3 regions of the Starkeya nomas genome follow, and region 2 is predicted to be linked to each of the others. Evidence: predicted binding sites of a transcription regulator. Region 2 holds the regulator's gene; each other region holds the start of a gene.

Region 1 (5,025 bases), 3.5 Mb from region 2:
CGCAAGAGCGGTGGCCGCCTGAGCACGCAGCGCTTCGATCGCCGCGCCGCCGAAACCGTCCATCGGTGTGTTCATCGTCGTCCGAATGATCCCGCCGGCCCAAGCCGGAAGCAGATGGCGGGCCGAGGGACGGTCCACCGCTGAAGCCTAACAATAGTGCGGGCCGGCGTCCGGTGCCATGCGGACCGGCCCTTGTCGCGCCAGCTTCATCGTTTCCGGTTAATCGGTTCCCACCGATCCCGGTTAATCAGTTGCAACCGGCGAGACGATGCGCGGCCGATTTCGATTGCCTTTTGCGACGCATATAATACTTTCGTCGTAGGCATAGGCCCGAATTGATCGGCGGCCGGGAGCGATTACCATAAAAGCACCATTCAGGAGGGAGTTTGCGCGATGGCCGATGACCCGAAACTCGAAATCCCTCCGGAGCTGCGTACCATCGCCGAGCAGGGCGTGGATCAGGCGCGCGCGGCGATCGATGGCTTCCTCAATGCGGCGCACAAGGCGCTCGACGATGCCGGGCGTCAGCTCGACGTGGCGCATGACAGTGCGCGTGATCTTGGCCGGACCACGCTGGAATTCGCGGAAGAGAATATCGCGGCCGGGTTCGACTTCGCCTCTCGCCTTGCCAAGGCCTCCACGGTCGACGAATGGGCGCGCCTGCATGCGGAATATGTGAAGGAGCAGGCCTCGCGCCTCACCGAGCAGGCCAAGACCATCGGCGAGCATGCCGGTGCCGCCACGGGCCTCGCCACCGGGAAGAAGACGGGGAAATAGTCCCTGTCCGGGTCTCCCGAACGGCGCATGGCGACCTATTTCCAGCGCAGTGACGAAAAAATCGCTCAGTCGGGTTGATTGTGCATTGCAATATGATATTGCAGTGCACAATTATGGCGTACGAGACATGGCAGGGCATCGGGAACCGCTCCTGACGCTGCGTCTGCCGGTCACGGCGTGGCCGCCCGCGCGGGAGCGGCTGTCGCCTTTCTGGTTTCGCCGCGTATGCGAGGAGAGAACCCATGGTTGAGGCCACCACCGCCACCCCGAAGAAGGCCGCCAAGGCCGCCACGTCCGCTTTCGAAGCGGCGCTGCCGAAGCTCGACATCCCGGCCAACCTCGAAGTGCCCGCCGTCGTGCGGGAGATGGCCGAGAAGGGCGTGCAGAGCGCGCGCGACGCTTACGAGAAGCTGAAGTCGAGCGCCGAAGAGACCACCGACCTGCTGGAAGATGCCTATTCGACCGCTTCCAAGGGCGTGGCCGAATACAATGCCGTGGCGCTGGAGTCGCTGCGCACCAACGTGAACGCGGCCTTCGACTATGTCGGCGCGCTGCTCGGTGCGAAGTCCGTCTCCGAGGCCGTCGAGCTTTCCACCGGTCATCTGCGCAAGCAGTTCGACGTGCTGTCGGCCCAGGCCAAGGAACTGTCGACCATCGCCCAGAAGGTGGCGACCGACACCGCCGAGCCGATCAAGGCCTCGGTCGAGAAGACCATCAAGAAGTCGGTCTGATCGCCGTCGCGGTGCCGCGCTCGTCGTCGCGGCCTGCTCGGAAAGCTGTTCGGGAAAACCCGGTCCGCCATGCGGGCCGGGTTTTTTCGTGCGTGCCGAAGCGCCGGGAAAGCTGCGCCGAAAAAACGCTCGCGTCCGGCGTTTTTCCCGCGCCGGCGTGCCTTGACACCCCTTCGCGGCCTGCCTATCTCGGCGGCGGTTTGGCACTCGTTTGGGAAGAGTGCTACTAACTGCCCAGCCTATTGCTGCTCACGAGCGCCATGCCGGCGCGAGACAGGAAGACCGAGGATCAACCGATGGCCAAGCTGAAGTTCCGCCCCCTGCATGACCGCATCGTGGTGAAGCGCCTCGATGCCGAGGAAAAGACCGCAGGCGGCATCATCATTCCCGACAGCGCCAAGGAAAAGCCCTCGCAGGGCGAAGTCGTCGCCGTCGGCCCCGGCGGCCGCGACGAGGCCGGCAAGCTCGTGCCGCTCGACGTCAAGGCCGGCGACAAGGTGCTGTTCGGCAAGTGGTCGGGCACCGAGGTCAAGATCGACGGTCAGGACCTGCTGATCATGAAGGAATCCGACGTCATGGGCATCGTCGGCTGACGCTGGCTGAAGACCCTCGACGCAACACCATTCAGGAGTAGGCCACATGGCTGCCAAGGACGTAAAATTCGCCGGCGATGCCCGCGAGCGCATGCTGCGCGGCGTCGACATTCTTGCCAACGCGGTGAAGGTCACGCTCGGCCCGAAGGGTCGCAACGTCGTCATCGAGAAGAGCTTCGGCGCTCCCCGCATCACCAAGGACGGCGTGTCGGTCGCCAAGGAGATCGAGCTCGAGGACAAGTTCGAGAACCTCGGCGCGCAGCTCGTGCGTGAGGTTGCCTCCAAGACCAACGACCTCGCCGGCGACGGCACCACCACCGCCACCGTGCTCGCCCAGGCCATCGTCCGCGAGGGCGCCAAGTCGGTCGCCGCCGGCATGAACCCGATGGACCTGAAGCGCGGCGTCGATCTCGCCGTCGCCGAGGCCATCAAGGACATCTCCAAGCGCGCCAAGAAGGTGAAGAACACCGACGAGGTCGCTCAGGTCGGCACCATCTCCGCCAACGGCGATGCCTCGATCGGCGAGATGATCGCCGGTGCGATGCAGAAGGTCGGCAACGAGGGCGTCATCACCGTCGAGGAAGCCAAGACCGCCGAGACCGAGCTCGAGGTCGTCGAGGGCATGCAGTTCGATCGCGGCTACCTCTCGCCCTACTTCATCACCAATGCCGAGAAGATGACCGTGGATCTGGAAGATCCGTACATGCTCATCTTCGACAAGAAGCTCTCCGGCCTGCAGGCGATCCTGCCGGTCCTCGAGCAGGTCGTGCAGTCCGGCAAGCCGCTGCTGATCATCGCCGAGGACGTCGAGGGCGAGGCCCTGGCCACGCTCGTCGTCAACAAGCTGCGCGGCGGCCTGAAGGTCGCGGCCGTGAAGGCGCCCGGCTTCGGCGACCGCCGCAAGGCCATGCTCGAGGACATCGCCATCCTGACCGGCGGTCAGGTGATCTCCGAAGAGCTCGGCATCAAGCTGGAGAGCGTCGGCCTCGCCATGCTCGGTCGCGCCAAGAAGGTGATCATCGAGAAGGAAAAGACCACCATCGTCGATGGCGTCGGCAAGAAGAAGGACATCGAGGGCCGCGTCGCGCAGATCAAGGCGCAGATCGAGGAGACCACCTCGGACTACGACCGTGAGAAGCTGCAGGAGCGTCTGGCCAAGCTCGCCGGTGGCGTCGCGGTCATCCGCGTCGGCGGCGCGACCGAGGTCGAGGTCAAGGAGAAGAAGGACCGCGTGGACGACGCGCTCAACGCCACCCGCGCGGCGGTCGAGGAAGGCATCGTCCCCGGCGGCGGCATCGCCCTGCTGCGCGCCAAGAAGGCGGTCGAGAAGCTGACCTCCGACAACGCCGACATCGCGGCCGGCATCAAGATCGTGCTGCGCGCGCTCGAGGCGCCGATCCGTCAGATCGCCGAGAACTCCGGCGTCGAGGGTTCGATCGTGGTCGGCAAGGTGCTCGAGTCGAAGGACCAGAACTTCGGCTTCAACGCCCAGACCGAGCAGTTCGTCGACATGATCGCCTCCGGCATCGTCGACCCGGCCAAGGTCGTGCGCACCGCGCTGCAGGACGCCGCTTCGGTCTCCGGCCTGCTCATCACCACCGAGGCGATGATCGCCGACCTGCCGAAGCCGGCGTCGGCTGCCCCGGCGATGCCGGGCGGCGGTATGGGCGGTATGGACTTCTGATCGAAGTCCGACACGCTTCGAATACGGACGGGCGCGGCGTAGGCCGCGCCCTTTTCGTTTGCGCGGGTGCCGGTCGGCGGCGACGTCAGATCGGCGGCAGGTGGAGCCACTCAGCGGCGGCGCTGAGGACGAGGTCGACCGCCAGCGCGGCGAGGATCATGCCCATCACCCGGCTGATGATCGAGGCGCCGCCACGGCCGATGAGGTGCACCAGCCGCCCAGCCGCCAGCATGATCGCCAGCGTCACCAGCAGGACGATGCTGAAGGTGACGATGGTCATGGCCCGCTCCGGGAAATCGTGCCGGGCATTGTCGGTCAGCACCACAGCGGCGAGCATCGCGCCCGGACTGGCGATGGAGGGGATGGCGAGCGGATAGATCGCGATCTCGACCGGGTTCTGCTCGGCCGGTGCCCGCGCGTCCATATGGCTGGTGCCGTGGATCATGCTGAGCGCGAACAGGAACAGCACGATGCCGCCGGCGATCTGGAAGGACTCGATCGAGACGTCCATCGAGCGCAGCAGCCAGTGCCCGGCCATGGCGAAGAACACCAGCACGCCGAAGGAGACGAGTACCGAGAGCAGGGCCGCCTTGTTGCGGTCGGCCGCGTTCAGGCCGGCGGTGACGGCCAGGAAGACGGGGAGGGTGCCGAGAGGATCGATGACCACCCAGAGGGTGACGAATTCCTGTATGCGTTCAGACCAGTTCATCGCCTGCCCGTGTTCAACCTAACGTCACGTCGCCCGATTCCGCCTGCCGGCGCTACTGCGGGATGGTTGCATCCCGTCCTTCCGGGCGCCATCGTGCGTCATCGCATCCGAGTCGTCGACCGGGAGGCGGTACTGACGCCTATCTGAGACCCCTGAACATGGCCGCCGCACGACAGAAGCCGGACTTTTCGTTGGAGCGCGCCGCTCTGAAGGCCGGCGAGGCACCGGTGGCCGGGGCCGACGAGGTAGGGCGGGGCCCCTGGGCGGGGCCGGTGGTTGCCTGCGCCGTGGTCCTCGATCCCAGGCGCGTGCCCAAGGGGCTGGACGATTCCAAGCGGCTCACGGCCGTGCGGCGCGAGGCGCTGTTCGACGAGATCTGCGCCACGGCCGAGGTGTCGCTGGCCTTTGCTCCGCCCTCGCGTATCGACGGCCACAACATCCGGCAGGCGACGCTGTGGGCTCTCGCGCAGGCGGTCGCGGGCCTGCCGTGCAGGCCGCGTCTCGTGCTGGTGGACGGAAACGACCTGCCGC
Region 2 (5,025 bases):
TCATCGCCGGGGGCAAGGAGCAGACCGGCATGGTGACGGTCCAGTTTCCCGAGCCGACATCGGCCCGCTACAGCGACGAAACGATCGAATCGTCGCTGCGCTCGGTCGTGTTCCGCGCGCCGCCGAGCACCGAGGAGTTGCTGGCACGCCTGCCCTTCACCCTCGGCGACCTCTCCGGCTATCGCGTGCTGAAGGTGCTCGGCAACAGCGCCGTGCTGCTGACCAAGGATGACGGCAAGAAGGCGGACGGCAAGGCCGGTGACGGCGAGCCCGACATGGCCGGCAACGCGTTCTTCATCGTCGCCGCCGGTCCCGGCGACATCCGCGAGGAGGAGCGCGAGAGCGTCGCCAAGCGCGCCATCTCCAGCGTGCCGGGCGTGAAGGAGCTGCGCGTCGAGCGCGGCGGCCCACTGCGCATTGGCGGCCAGGCCGGCTTCGAGCTGGTCGGCAAGGGCCTCGACATGAAGACCGACAAGCCGCTGAAGGTCGCCCAGTGGCTGCGCTTCGGCCGCACCAGCTATCTGCGCATGGTCGGCGTCGCGCCCGAGGAGAATTTCGACGCCGATTTCACCGCCATGCGCGGCCTGCGCGACAGCATCGAGATGCGCTGAGGCTCCTCCGCTTCGCAAACGAAAAGGCCGGGCGGTTTCCCGCCCGGCGCTTGTCGTCACGATCTGGGATGGCGCCGATCAGCCCTCGGCGGCGGGGGTCTCGACCGGCGCGGCCTTGGGGCCGCCCTTGGAGACGCCGACCAGTGCCGGGCGCAGCACGCGCTCGCCGATCTTATAGCCGGGCTGGATGACCTGCACGACCGTGCCGGAAGGCACCTCGGCGTTCGGCACCTCGAACATCGCCTGGTGCAGGTTCGGATCGAACTTGGCGCCCTCCGCCTCGATGCGGGCGACGCCGTGCTTGCCCAGCGTCTGCGTCAGCGCGCGCGAGGTCAGCTCGATGCCGTCGAGCAGCGTCTTCAGCGTGCCCTCGGCCTTTTCGCGCGCCTCGGCGTCGATGACCCCGAGCGCCCGCTCGAAATCGTCGGCGACCGTGAGCACGTCGCGGGCGAAGCCGGTGATGCCGTAGACCTTGGCATCGGCGACCTCGCGCTCGGCGCGACGGCGCACATTGTCGGCCTCGGCGAAGGCGCGCAGGAACTTGTCCTTGAGCGTGGCGACCTCGGCCTCCAGCCGCTCCTTCTCGGCGGCGAGCTGGCTGGCGAGGTCTTCGGGCGCTGCCGTAGTCTCCGCCGTTTCGGGAGTCGGCGCCGCCACGTCGGGCCGGTCAGCGTCGGGCTGGTCAGCCGGGTTGCGGTTGTCGTCGCTCATAAGCACCTCGTCGGGAGAATGGATTTGCCGGCGGAGCGTCGTTCCGCGGACGCCCGCCATATCGGGTCGGGGACAGGAAAAATCAAGCCGCGTCAATTCCCGGGCCGGCCAGCACGCGGCTGACGACACGGGCGGTGAAGTCGACCATCGGCACGATCCGGGCATAGTTCAGCCGCGTCGGCCCGATGACCCCGAGCACGCCGACCACCCGCCCCTGCCCGTCGCGATAGGGCGCGACGATGGTGGACGAGCCGGACAGCGAGAACAGCTTGTTCTCCGAGCCGATGAAGATGCGCAGCCCCTGCGCGCCCTCGGCGCGGCCCAGCAGGTCGACCACCTCCTGCTTGGCTTCGAGGTCGTCGAACAGCAGCCGCACCCGCTCCAGATCCTCGATCGCCCGGAGGTCGTGGAGCAGCCGCGTCTGGCCGCGCACGATGAGTCGCCGCTCCGCCGTGTCGCCGCCGGACCAGCTTGCGAGGCCGGTCTCCACCACCCGCGCGGTCAGCTCGTCGAGCTCGGCGCGGCGGGCAGTGAGTGTGCGCTCCACCTCGCCGCGCAGCTCGGCCAGCGTGCGCCCGCGCGTCAGCGAGGCGAGAAAGTTCGTCGCCTCCACCAGCGCCGAGACCGGCAGGCCGACCGGCAGCGGCACGAGGCGGTTCTCCACCTCCCCGTCCTCGGAGACGAGGATCAGCAGCGCCCGCGTCGCGTCGAGCGGCACGAATTCGATGTGCTTGAGCCGTACATCCGTCTTGCCGGTGGTGACGACGCCGGCGCCGCGCGACAGGCCGGAAAGCAGGTTCGAGGCTTCCGCCAGCACGCCATCCACGGTCTGGGCGCGGGCGGCGGCGCGCACCTGCGTCTCGATGGAGTTGCGCTCATCCTCGGAGACGTCGCCGATCTCCAGCAGCGCGTCGACGAAGAAGCGCAGTCCGCGCTCGGTCGGCAGCCGGCCGGCGCTGGTGTGAGGAGCGTAGATCAGCCCGGCCGCCTCGAGGTCCGCCATCACGTTGCGCACGGAGGCGGGCGAGAGCGTCATCGGGATGAGGCGGGAGATGTTGCGCGAGCCCGCCGGCTCGCCCGTGGCGAGATAGGTCTCGACGATCTGGCGGAAAATCTCGCGCGAGCGTTCGTCGAGCCGGGCGAGCTGCGGCGCGGCAGCGGACAGCAGAGGTTCGATGGGCATTGCGAGCCTGTGGTTCCGGTCGGTCGATCCCGTTGGTCGTGTCCTATTATCTCGGTAATCGGGCGGTGGGTTCAAGCGCTCTGGTCCGGCGCCGTCCCCGGTCATTGCACCGGCGCGGCCGCGCCCTTACAAGGGCCGGCCAGAGGGGTCCCGCCGACCCGCGTTTCAGGAGACCGCCCGCATGCGCCCTTCCCGCCGCCTTCCCGACGAGATGCGCTCCGTCAGCTTCGAGCGCGGCGTGCTGCGTCATGCCGAGGGCTCCTGCCTGGTGAAGTTCGGCGAAACCCATGTGCTGGTGGCTGCGACGCTGGAAGAGCGCCTGCCGCCGTGGCTCAAGGGCCAGGGCCGCGGCTGGGTGACGGCGGAATACGGCATGCTGCCGCGCGCCACCCATGAGCGCACCCGCCGTGAGGTGACGACCGGCAAGCCGTCCGGCCGCACCCAGGAGATCCAGCGCCTCATCGGCCGCTCGCTGCGCGCGGTGGTGGACCTCGAAAAGCTCGGCGAGCGTCAGATCACCGTCGATTGCGACGTCATCCAGGCCGATGGCGGCACCCGCACCGCCTCCGTCACCGGCGCGTGGATCGCGCTGCATGACTGCCTGAGCTGGATGAAGTCGCGCGGCATGATCCCAGCCGTTCCGCTGCGCGACCATCTGGCCGCCGTTTCCTGCGGCATCATCGACGGCGAGCCGCGCCTCGATCTCGACTACGCCGAGGATTCGGAGGCGCATACGGACGTGAATTTCGTGATGACCGGCTCCGGCGGCTTCGTCGAGGTGCAGGGAACCGCGGAGAAGACGCCCTTCACCGAGGACGAGTTCAACGCCATGCTGGGCCTCGCCCGCAAGGGCATCACCAAGCTGGTCGATCTGCAGAAGCTGGCCGTATCATGAGCAGCGAGCCGCATCGGCGCCTCGAAGGACGCATCGTCATCGCCACGCATAATCCGGGCAAGCTGGAGGAAATGCGAGGCCTGCTGGCGCCCTACGGAGTCGATGCCGTCTCGGCCGGCGAGCTCGGCCTGCCCGAGCCCGATGAGACCGGCCTCACCTTCGCCGAGAACGCCCGCATCAAGGCGGTCGCCGCCGCCAGGGCGTCCGGCCTGCCGGCCTTCGCCGATGATTCCGGCCTGTGCGTGGACGCGCTCGGCGGCGCGCCGGGGCTCTACACCGCCCGCTGGGCGGGGCCGGAGAAGGACTTCATGGCGGCGATGACCCGCGTGGAAGAGGAGCTGCGCGAAGCCGGGGCGGAGCTGCCGGACCTGCGCCGCGCCTATTTCATTTCCGCTCTCTGCCTCGCCTGGCCCGACGGCCATGTGGAGGATTTCGAAGGCGTGGTGAACGGCACGCTGGTGTGGCCGCCGCGCGGGCCGGCCGGCTTCGGCTACGACCCGATGTTCCAGCCGGACGGCCAGCCTGAAGACAATCCGCGCACCTTCGGCGAGATGACGGGCGCCGAGAAGCACGGCCTGCCGCCGCTCGGCCGGGGCCTCTCGCACCGCGCCCGCGCCTTCATCGCGCTGGCGCAGGCCGCCTTCGGGGCGACGTTTGACTGAGGTGGCGCCGCGCCCGGCGCCGCCGCCGGTCGATCCCGGCTTCGGCGTCTATGTGCACTGGCCCTTCTGCAAGGCCAAGTGCCCCTATTGCGACTTCAACTCCCATGTCCGCCATTCCCCGCCCGACCAGGCGCGCTTCGTCGCCGCCTTCCGGGCCGAGATCGCCCATACGCGCCAGCGCATCGGCCAGCGGCGCACCCAGAGCGTGTTCTTCGGCGGCGGCACTCCCTCGCTGATGGATCCGGCCACGGTCGGGGCGATCCTCGAGGCCATCGACACCGCCTGGCCGCTCGACGCGCGTGCGGAGGTGACGCTGGAGGCGAACCCGACCAGCGTGGAGGCCGGGCGTTTCCGAGGCTACCGCGCGGCGGGGGTCAACCGCGTCTCGCTGGGGGTTCAGGCGCTGGACGACGCCGCGCTGAAGGCGCTCGGGCGCATGCATACGGCACAGGAAGCGCTGGGCGCGGTGGCGGTGGCGCGCGCCGCCTTCGAGCGCGTGTCCTTCGACCTCATCTATGCCCGCCCCGACCAGAAGCCGGAGGACTGGGCGGCCGAGCTGAAGCGCGCCATCGACGAGGGCTGCGAGCACCTCTCGCTCTACCAGCTCACCATCGAGGACGGTACGCCCTTCGCCGCGCTGCACCGCGCCGGCCGGCTCATCGTGCCCGACGGCGATGCCGCCCGCGCCCTGTGGGACGTGACGCAGGAGACCACGCTGGCCGCCGGCCTTCCCGCCTACGAGATCTCGAACCACGCCCGGCCGGGGGCGGAAAGCCGCCACAACCTGCTCTACTGGCGCTACGGCGAATATGCCGGCGTCGGCCCCGGCGCCCATGGCCGGCTCGACACGCCCGAGGGCCGGGTCGCCACCTCCACCGAGCGGAGCCCGGAGGAATGGGTGGCGCGGGTCGAGCAGGCGGGCCACGGCGTCATCGTCGACGAGCGGCTCTCGCGCGCCGAACA
Region 3 (5,025 bases), 1.7 Mb from region 2:
GACTTCGATCAGAAGTCCATCCCGCCCATGCCGCCGCCCGCTGAAGTCGGCTAATGCCGACTTCAGGTTTCTGGCGTTTCGCCGGGCGGCTTCGGTGGGCGTCCTCAGAAGTCCATGCCGCCCATGCCGCCGCCCGGCATGGCCGGGGCGGGAGCGGCCTTCTTCGGCAGCTCGGCGATCATCGCCTCGGTGGTGATGAGCAGCGAGGCGACCGAGGCCGCGTTCTGCAGAGAGGAGCGCAGGACCTTGGCCGGGTCGATGACGCCCGCCTTGAACATGTCCACATACTCGCCCGACTGCGCGTTGAAGCCGTAGGCGTAGGTGTCCTTCTCAAGGATCTTGCCGACGATCAGGGAGCCGTCCTCGCCAGCATTGCTGGCGATCTGACGGGCCGGGGCCTGAATGGCGCGGCGCACGATGTCGACGCCGGTCTTCTGGTCGGGATTGGCGGTCTTGATACCGTCCAGCGCCTTGGTGGCACGCAGCAGGGCGACACCGCCGCCCGGCAGGATGCCTTCCTCGACGGCTGCGCGGGTGGCGTGCAGCGCGTCGTCCACGCGGTCCTTCTTCTCCTTGACCTCGACCTCGGTGGCGCCGCCGACGCGGATCACCGCGACGCCGCCCGCGAGCTTGGCCAGACGCTCCTGGAGCTTCTCACGGTCGTAGTCCGAGGTGGTCTCCTCGATCTGCGCCTTGATCTGCGCGACGCGGCTCTCAATGTCCTTCTTGGCGCCGGCGCCGTCGACGATGGTGGTGTTCTCCTTCTCGATCACCACCTTCTTGGCGCGGCCGAGCATGGCGAGGGTCACCGTGTCGAGCTTGATGCCGAGATCGTCGGAGATCGCGGTGCCGCCGGTCAGGATGGCGATGTCCTGCAGCATGGCCTTGCGGCGGTCGCCGAAGCCCGGCGCCTTCACGGCCGCGACCTTCAGGCCGCCGCGCAGCTTGTTGACGACGAGCGTGGCCAGGGCCTCGCCCTCGACGTCCTCGGCGATGATCAGCAGCGGCTTGGAGGTCTGCACGACGGACTCGAGGACCGGCAGCAGCTCCTGAAGGCCGGAGAGCTTCTTCTCGTGGATGAGGATATAGGGGTCCTCGAACTCGACCCGCATCTTCTCGGCATTGGTGATGAAGTAGGGCGAGAGGTAGCCGCGGTCGAACTGCATGCCCTCGACGACGTCGAGCTCGGTGTCGGCGGTCTTGGCTTCCTCGACGGTGATAACGCCCTCGTTGCCGACCTTTTGCATCGCCTCGGCGAGGAACTTGCCGACATCGGCGTCGCCATTGGCGGAGATGGTGCCGACCTGGGCGATCTCGGCGTTGGAGGTGACCTTGCGGGCGTTCTTCTTCAGGTCGGCGACGATCGCCTCGACGGCGAGGTCCACACCGCGCTTGAGGTCCATCGGGTTCATGCCGGCGGCGACCGACTTGGCGCCTTCCTTCACGATGGCCTGGGCCAGCACGGTGGCGGTGGTGGTGCCGTCGCCGGCGAGGTCATTGGTCTTCGAGGCCACTTCGCGCACCATCTGGGCGCCCATGTTCTCGAACTTGTCCTCGAGCTCGATCTCCTTGGCGACGGTGACGCCGTCCTTGGTGATGCGCGGGGCGCCGAAGCTCTTCTCGATGACGACGTTGCGGCCCTTCGGGCCGAGCGTGACCTTCACCGCGTTGGCGAGAATGTCGACGCCGCGCAGCATCTTCTCGCGCGCGTCGCCAGCGAACTTAACTTCCTTGGCAGACATGTTTCTTTCTCCGGTGAAGCGTTGCGAGCAGCGTCAGGGCTGCCTCACGCGGCCTTCTTGGCCGCGGTGGTGCCTTCCAGCACGCCGAGAATGTCGGCTTCCTTCATGATGAGGTAATCGACGCCGTCGATCTTGACCTCGGTGCCCGACCACTTGCCGAACAGCACGCGGTCGCCGGCCTTGAGGTCGGGCGGCACGAGCTTGCCGGCCTCGTCGCGGCCGCCGGGGCCGACGGCGACGACCTCGCCCTGCGAGGGCTTTTCCTTGGCGGTGTCGGGAATGATGATGCCGCCCGCGGTCTTCTCTTCCGCATCGATGCGCTTGACCACGACCCGGTCATGCAGGGGACGGAACTTCATCGGTTCTCTCCAAATCCTGAACGATCGCTTGATCCGGCAAGGCGCGGCTGGCGAGGACATGCGCCCCACGTTCCCGGCGGCTTGCCGTGGGGACATCTAGGCGGCGGGAAAATGCCGCGCAAGGTGCGCCCGGGAAAAAATTAGCAGTCATCAGCGGTGAGTGCCAACGGTTAATCCGCCGCTTTGTCAGCACTCCGTCGTCTATGCTGCCAAGGCATTGATATCGAAGGTTAATTTAGAAATTAACCTTGCCGAAGGACGGGGCTGGCCGCACAATCGGATTCGTTCGCGAAAGGAGGTTCCGCATGGCAGGACATGGGGCATCGCCGCAGGGCGTGGCGTCGCAGGGAGCGGTATCGGAGGATTTCCGCCGGCAGCTCGCAGGCTACGGGCTGACCACCGCGCAGATCCTCTACCGCATGCCGGATCATCCGGCGATCCTGCAAACCTATCTCTGGCAGCACTACGACCTGTGCCCGCATTTTCCCGAGCTGAACCGTTTCCTGGAGTTCTGGAAGCGGGAGCTGGAGGGGCCGCTGCACTCGGTGACCATCGCCCATGCACGGCTCGTCAAGCCGGCGGAATTGCGCAGCGTGGACGGCGTGTTCCGCCTGAACTGAGCCGATATCACCAACGGGCCTTTTGACCGGGCTGCCCTCTTCTTGTCGCTTCCGACGTGCTATGAGGGCGGCGAAATGGGTGCCGCCCCCGGTGTCCGTATCGGAAGCAGGCACCTGGTCAGGCCCTTGGATCATCGCTCACCGCGCACGTCGGAGCTGCTCTCCGCGATCGTCACCGCCCATTCGGCGGAACGCATCGGCGTGGGCGAGATCGTGCACGCCCTGCGCAACCGCGCCTTCGGCCTGTCGATCCTGCTGCTCGGCCTGCCCAACTGCCTGCCGATGCCGCCGGGCCTGCCGGTCATCTGCGGCGTGCTGCTGTGTCTCGTCGGCGTGCAGATGGTGATGGGGCGCGATGAGCTCTGGCTGCCGCGCTGGCTGGCAAACCGGACGATCTCGCGCGCGCTGCTGGAGAAGATCGTCAACGGCTCGCTGAAATGGATCCGCCGCTTCGAGGGCTATTCGCGCCCGCGGCTGCCCTATTTCTCCTCGCCGTCGGCGCGCTTCGTGCTGGGCGGCATGGTGGTGCTGCTCGGCCTGCTGCTGCTGCTGCCGATCCCGATCTTCGGCAATCTGCCGCCGGGCATCGCCGTCGTCATCCTCGGCCTCGGGCTGGTGGAGCGCGACGGCGTGTTCATCGCCGCCGGCGTCGTCGCCACGCTGATCAGCCTCGGCGTCATGGGCCTGTTGAGCTGGCTGCTGTTCCAGGGCGCGCTGGCCGTCATCTGACGTCCCGCCCGCCGGCTGGCGTCTCACCCCCGCCCGACGAAGGGAGCGCTGGTCGCCATGATGGTCATGGTCAGCACGTTGGCGTCGAGCGGTAGGCTCGCCATGTAGGCGACGGCGCGGCCGGCGTGGACGGGATCGAAGGTCGGCTCGACCATGATCTGGCCGTTGGCCTGGAGGATGCCGGTCTTCATTTTCACCGCCATGTCGGTGTCGGCATTGCCGATATCGATCTGCCCGCAGGCGATGTTGTGGGCCCGGCCTTCCAGCGCCACCTGCTTGGTGAGGCCGGTGACGGCGTGCTTGGTTGCCGTGTAGGGGCCGGTCAGCGGGCGCGGGGCGTGGGCGGAGATCGAGCCGTTGTTGATGATGCGGCCGCCCTTGGGGTCCTGCGCCTTCATCAGCCGGATGGCGTGCTGGGTGCACAGGAACACGCCGGTGAGGTTCACATTCACCACGCGCTGCCAGTCTTCCAGCGGAATGTCCTCGATCGGCGTCGCGGCGGACCAGCCGCCGGCATTGTTGAACAGGACGTCCAGCCGGCCGAAGCGCGCGGCGATGGTGTCGAACAGGGCGGAGACGGAGGCGGGGGCGCTGATGTCCGCGGTGACGACGTGCCCCTTGCCGTCGAGGCTCGCCGCCACGGCGTCGAGCGGCTCGGCCCGGCGCCCGGTGAGCACGACGGTGAAGCCGGCCTCGCCAAGGGCGAGCGCGGCGGCCTTGCCGATGCCGGTGCCGGCGCCGGTGACGAGGGCGATGCGATTGGCGTTCATGTGTTTCCTCCCGAGGCGGGCGAAGATGGACGAGGTGCCGGCGGCGGACAAGCCGGACGGTCGAACCGCATATCCCGCATCGCTCTTCGTCGACGGCGGGAACCTCGAAGAGATGTCCGCGTTAAAGCTGCATAGGACAAGTCATTCTGACGGGAGGTGAACGATCATGCCCGCCATTCTGATGTGGCTCATCGGTATTCCGATTCCGATCATCATTCTTTTGTACCTCATTACCTGACGAATGAGGGGCGCCCAAGCAGAAGGGCCGGTCGCAGCGATGCGTCCGGCCCTTTCTTCTGGCGATCAGCGCTGACGCCCGTAGGGCGGGCGCGGAATGGCGGTGTGCGCGGCGCGCAGGGCCGCCGACCAGCGCTCGCGCAGGTCGTGGAAATAGGGCTCACCCGGCTCGATGCGGTAGTTCAGCTCGGAATGGCCGGCATCCCGCCGCGCCACGAGAATGTCGATCGGCATGCCGACGCCGAGATTGGAGCGCATGGTCGAATCCATCGAGATCAGGCCCGACTTCAGCGCGTCGTAGAGGTCCATGTCAAAGCCGATCGAGCGGTCCAGCACCGGCTTGCCGTATTTGTGCTCGCCGATCTGCAGGAAGGGCGTGTCGCTCGTGCACTCGATGAAGTTGCCGGCCGAGTAGATCATGAACAGCCGCATCCGGCCGCCATTCACCTGCCCGCCGAACAGGAAGGAGACGTCGAAGCGGACGTCGGCGTCCTTCAGCGCGTCTCCATAAAGCTCGTAGACGTGACGCACCGCGCGGCCGACGAGCTGCGTTGCCCGGAACATCGAC

What was found. The regulator HrcA, encoded in region 2, represses chaperone genes, less so after heat shock. The targets are predictions, from matches to a motif close to GTTAGCACTCNCNNNNNGNGAGTGCTAAC.
Region 1: groES (co-chaperone GroES) is a predicted target of HrcA. The motif match lies at 1,708-1,736, and genes of this name have one in related genera.
Region 3: groES (co-chaperone GroES) is a predicted target of HrcA. The motif match lies at 2,241-2,269, and genes of this name have one in related genera.

Annotation. Positions count from the first base shown of each region.
Region 1 covers NZ_CACSAS010000001.1:575,216-580,240, forward strand. Annotated here, with positions in the region: gene STARVERO_RS02770 (PAS domain-containing sensor histidine kinase) at 1-75, opposite strand, end outside; gene STARVERO_RS02775 (phasin family protein) at 394-777, shown strand; gene STARVERO_RS02780 (phasin) at 1,020-1,508, shown strand; gene groES (co-chaperone GroES) at 1,805-2,101, shown strand; gene groL (chaperonin GroEL) at 2,148-3,785, shown strand; gene STARVERO_RS02795 (MarC family protein) at 3,871-4,494, opposite strand; gene STARVERO_RS02800 (ribonuclease HII) at 4,653-5,025, shown strand, end outside.
Region 2 covers NZ_CACSAS010000001.1:4,048,223-4,053,247, forward strand. Annotated here, with positions in the region: gene STARVERO_RS19145 (hypothetical protein) at 1-611, shown strand, start outside; gene grpE (nucleotide exchange factor GrpE) at 690-1,322, opposite strand; gene hrcA (heat-inducible transcriptional repressor HrcA) at 1,405-2,505, opposite strand; gene rph (ribonuclease PH) at 2,687-3,400, shown strand; gene STARVERO_RS19165 (non-canonical purine NTP pyrophosphatase) at 3,397-4,062, shown strand; gene hemW (radical SAM family heme chaperone HemW) at 4,064-5,025, shown strand, end outside.
Region 3 covers NZ_CACSAS010000001.1:2,369,484-2,374,508, reverse strand. Annotated here, with positions in the region: gene groL (chaperonin GroEL) at 105-1,742, opposite strand; gene groES (co-chaperone GroES) at 1,787-2,101, opposite strand; gene STARVERO_RS11580 (usg protein) at 2,407-2,721, shown strand; gene STARVERO_RS11575 (exopolysaccharide biosynthesis protein) at 2,848-3,450, shown strand; gene STARVERO_RS11570 (SDR family oxidoreductase) at 3,474-4,220, opposite strand; gene STARVERO_RS11565 (proteasome-type protease) at 4,524-5,025, opposite strand, start outside.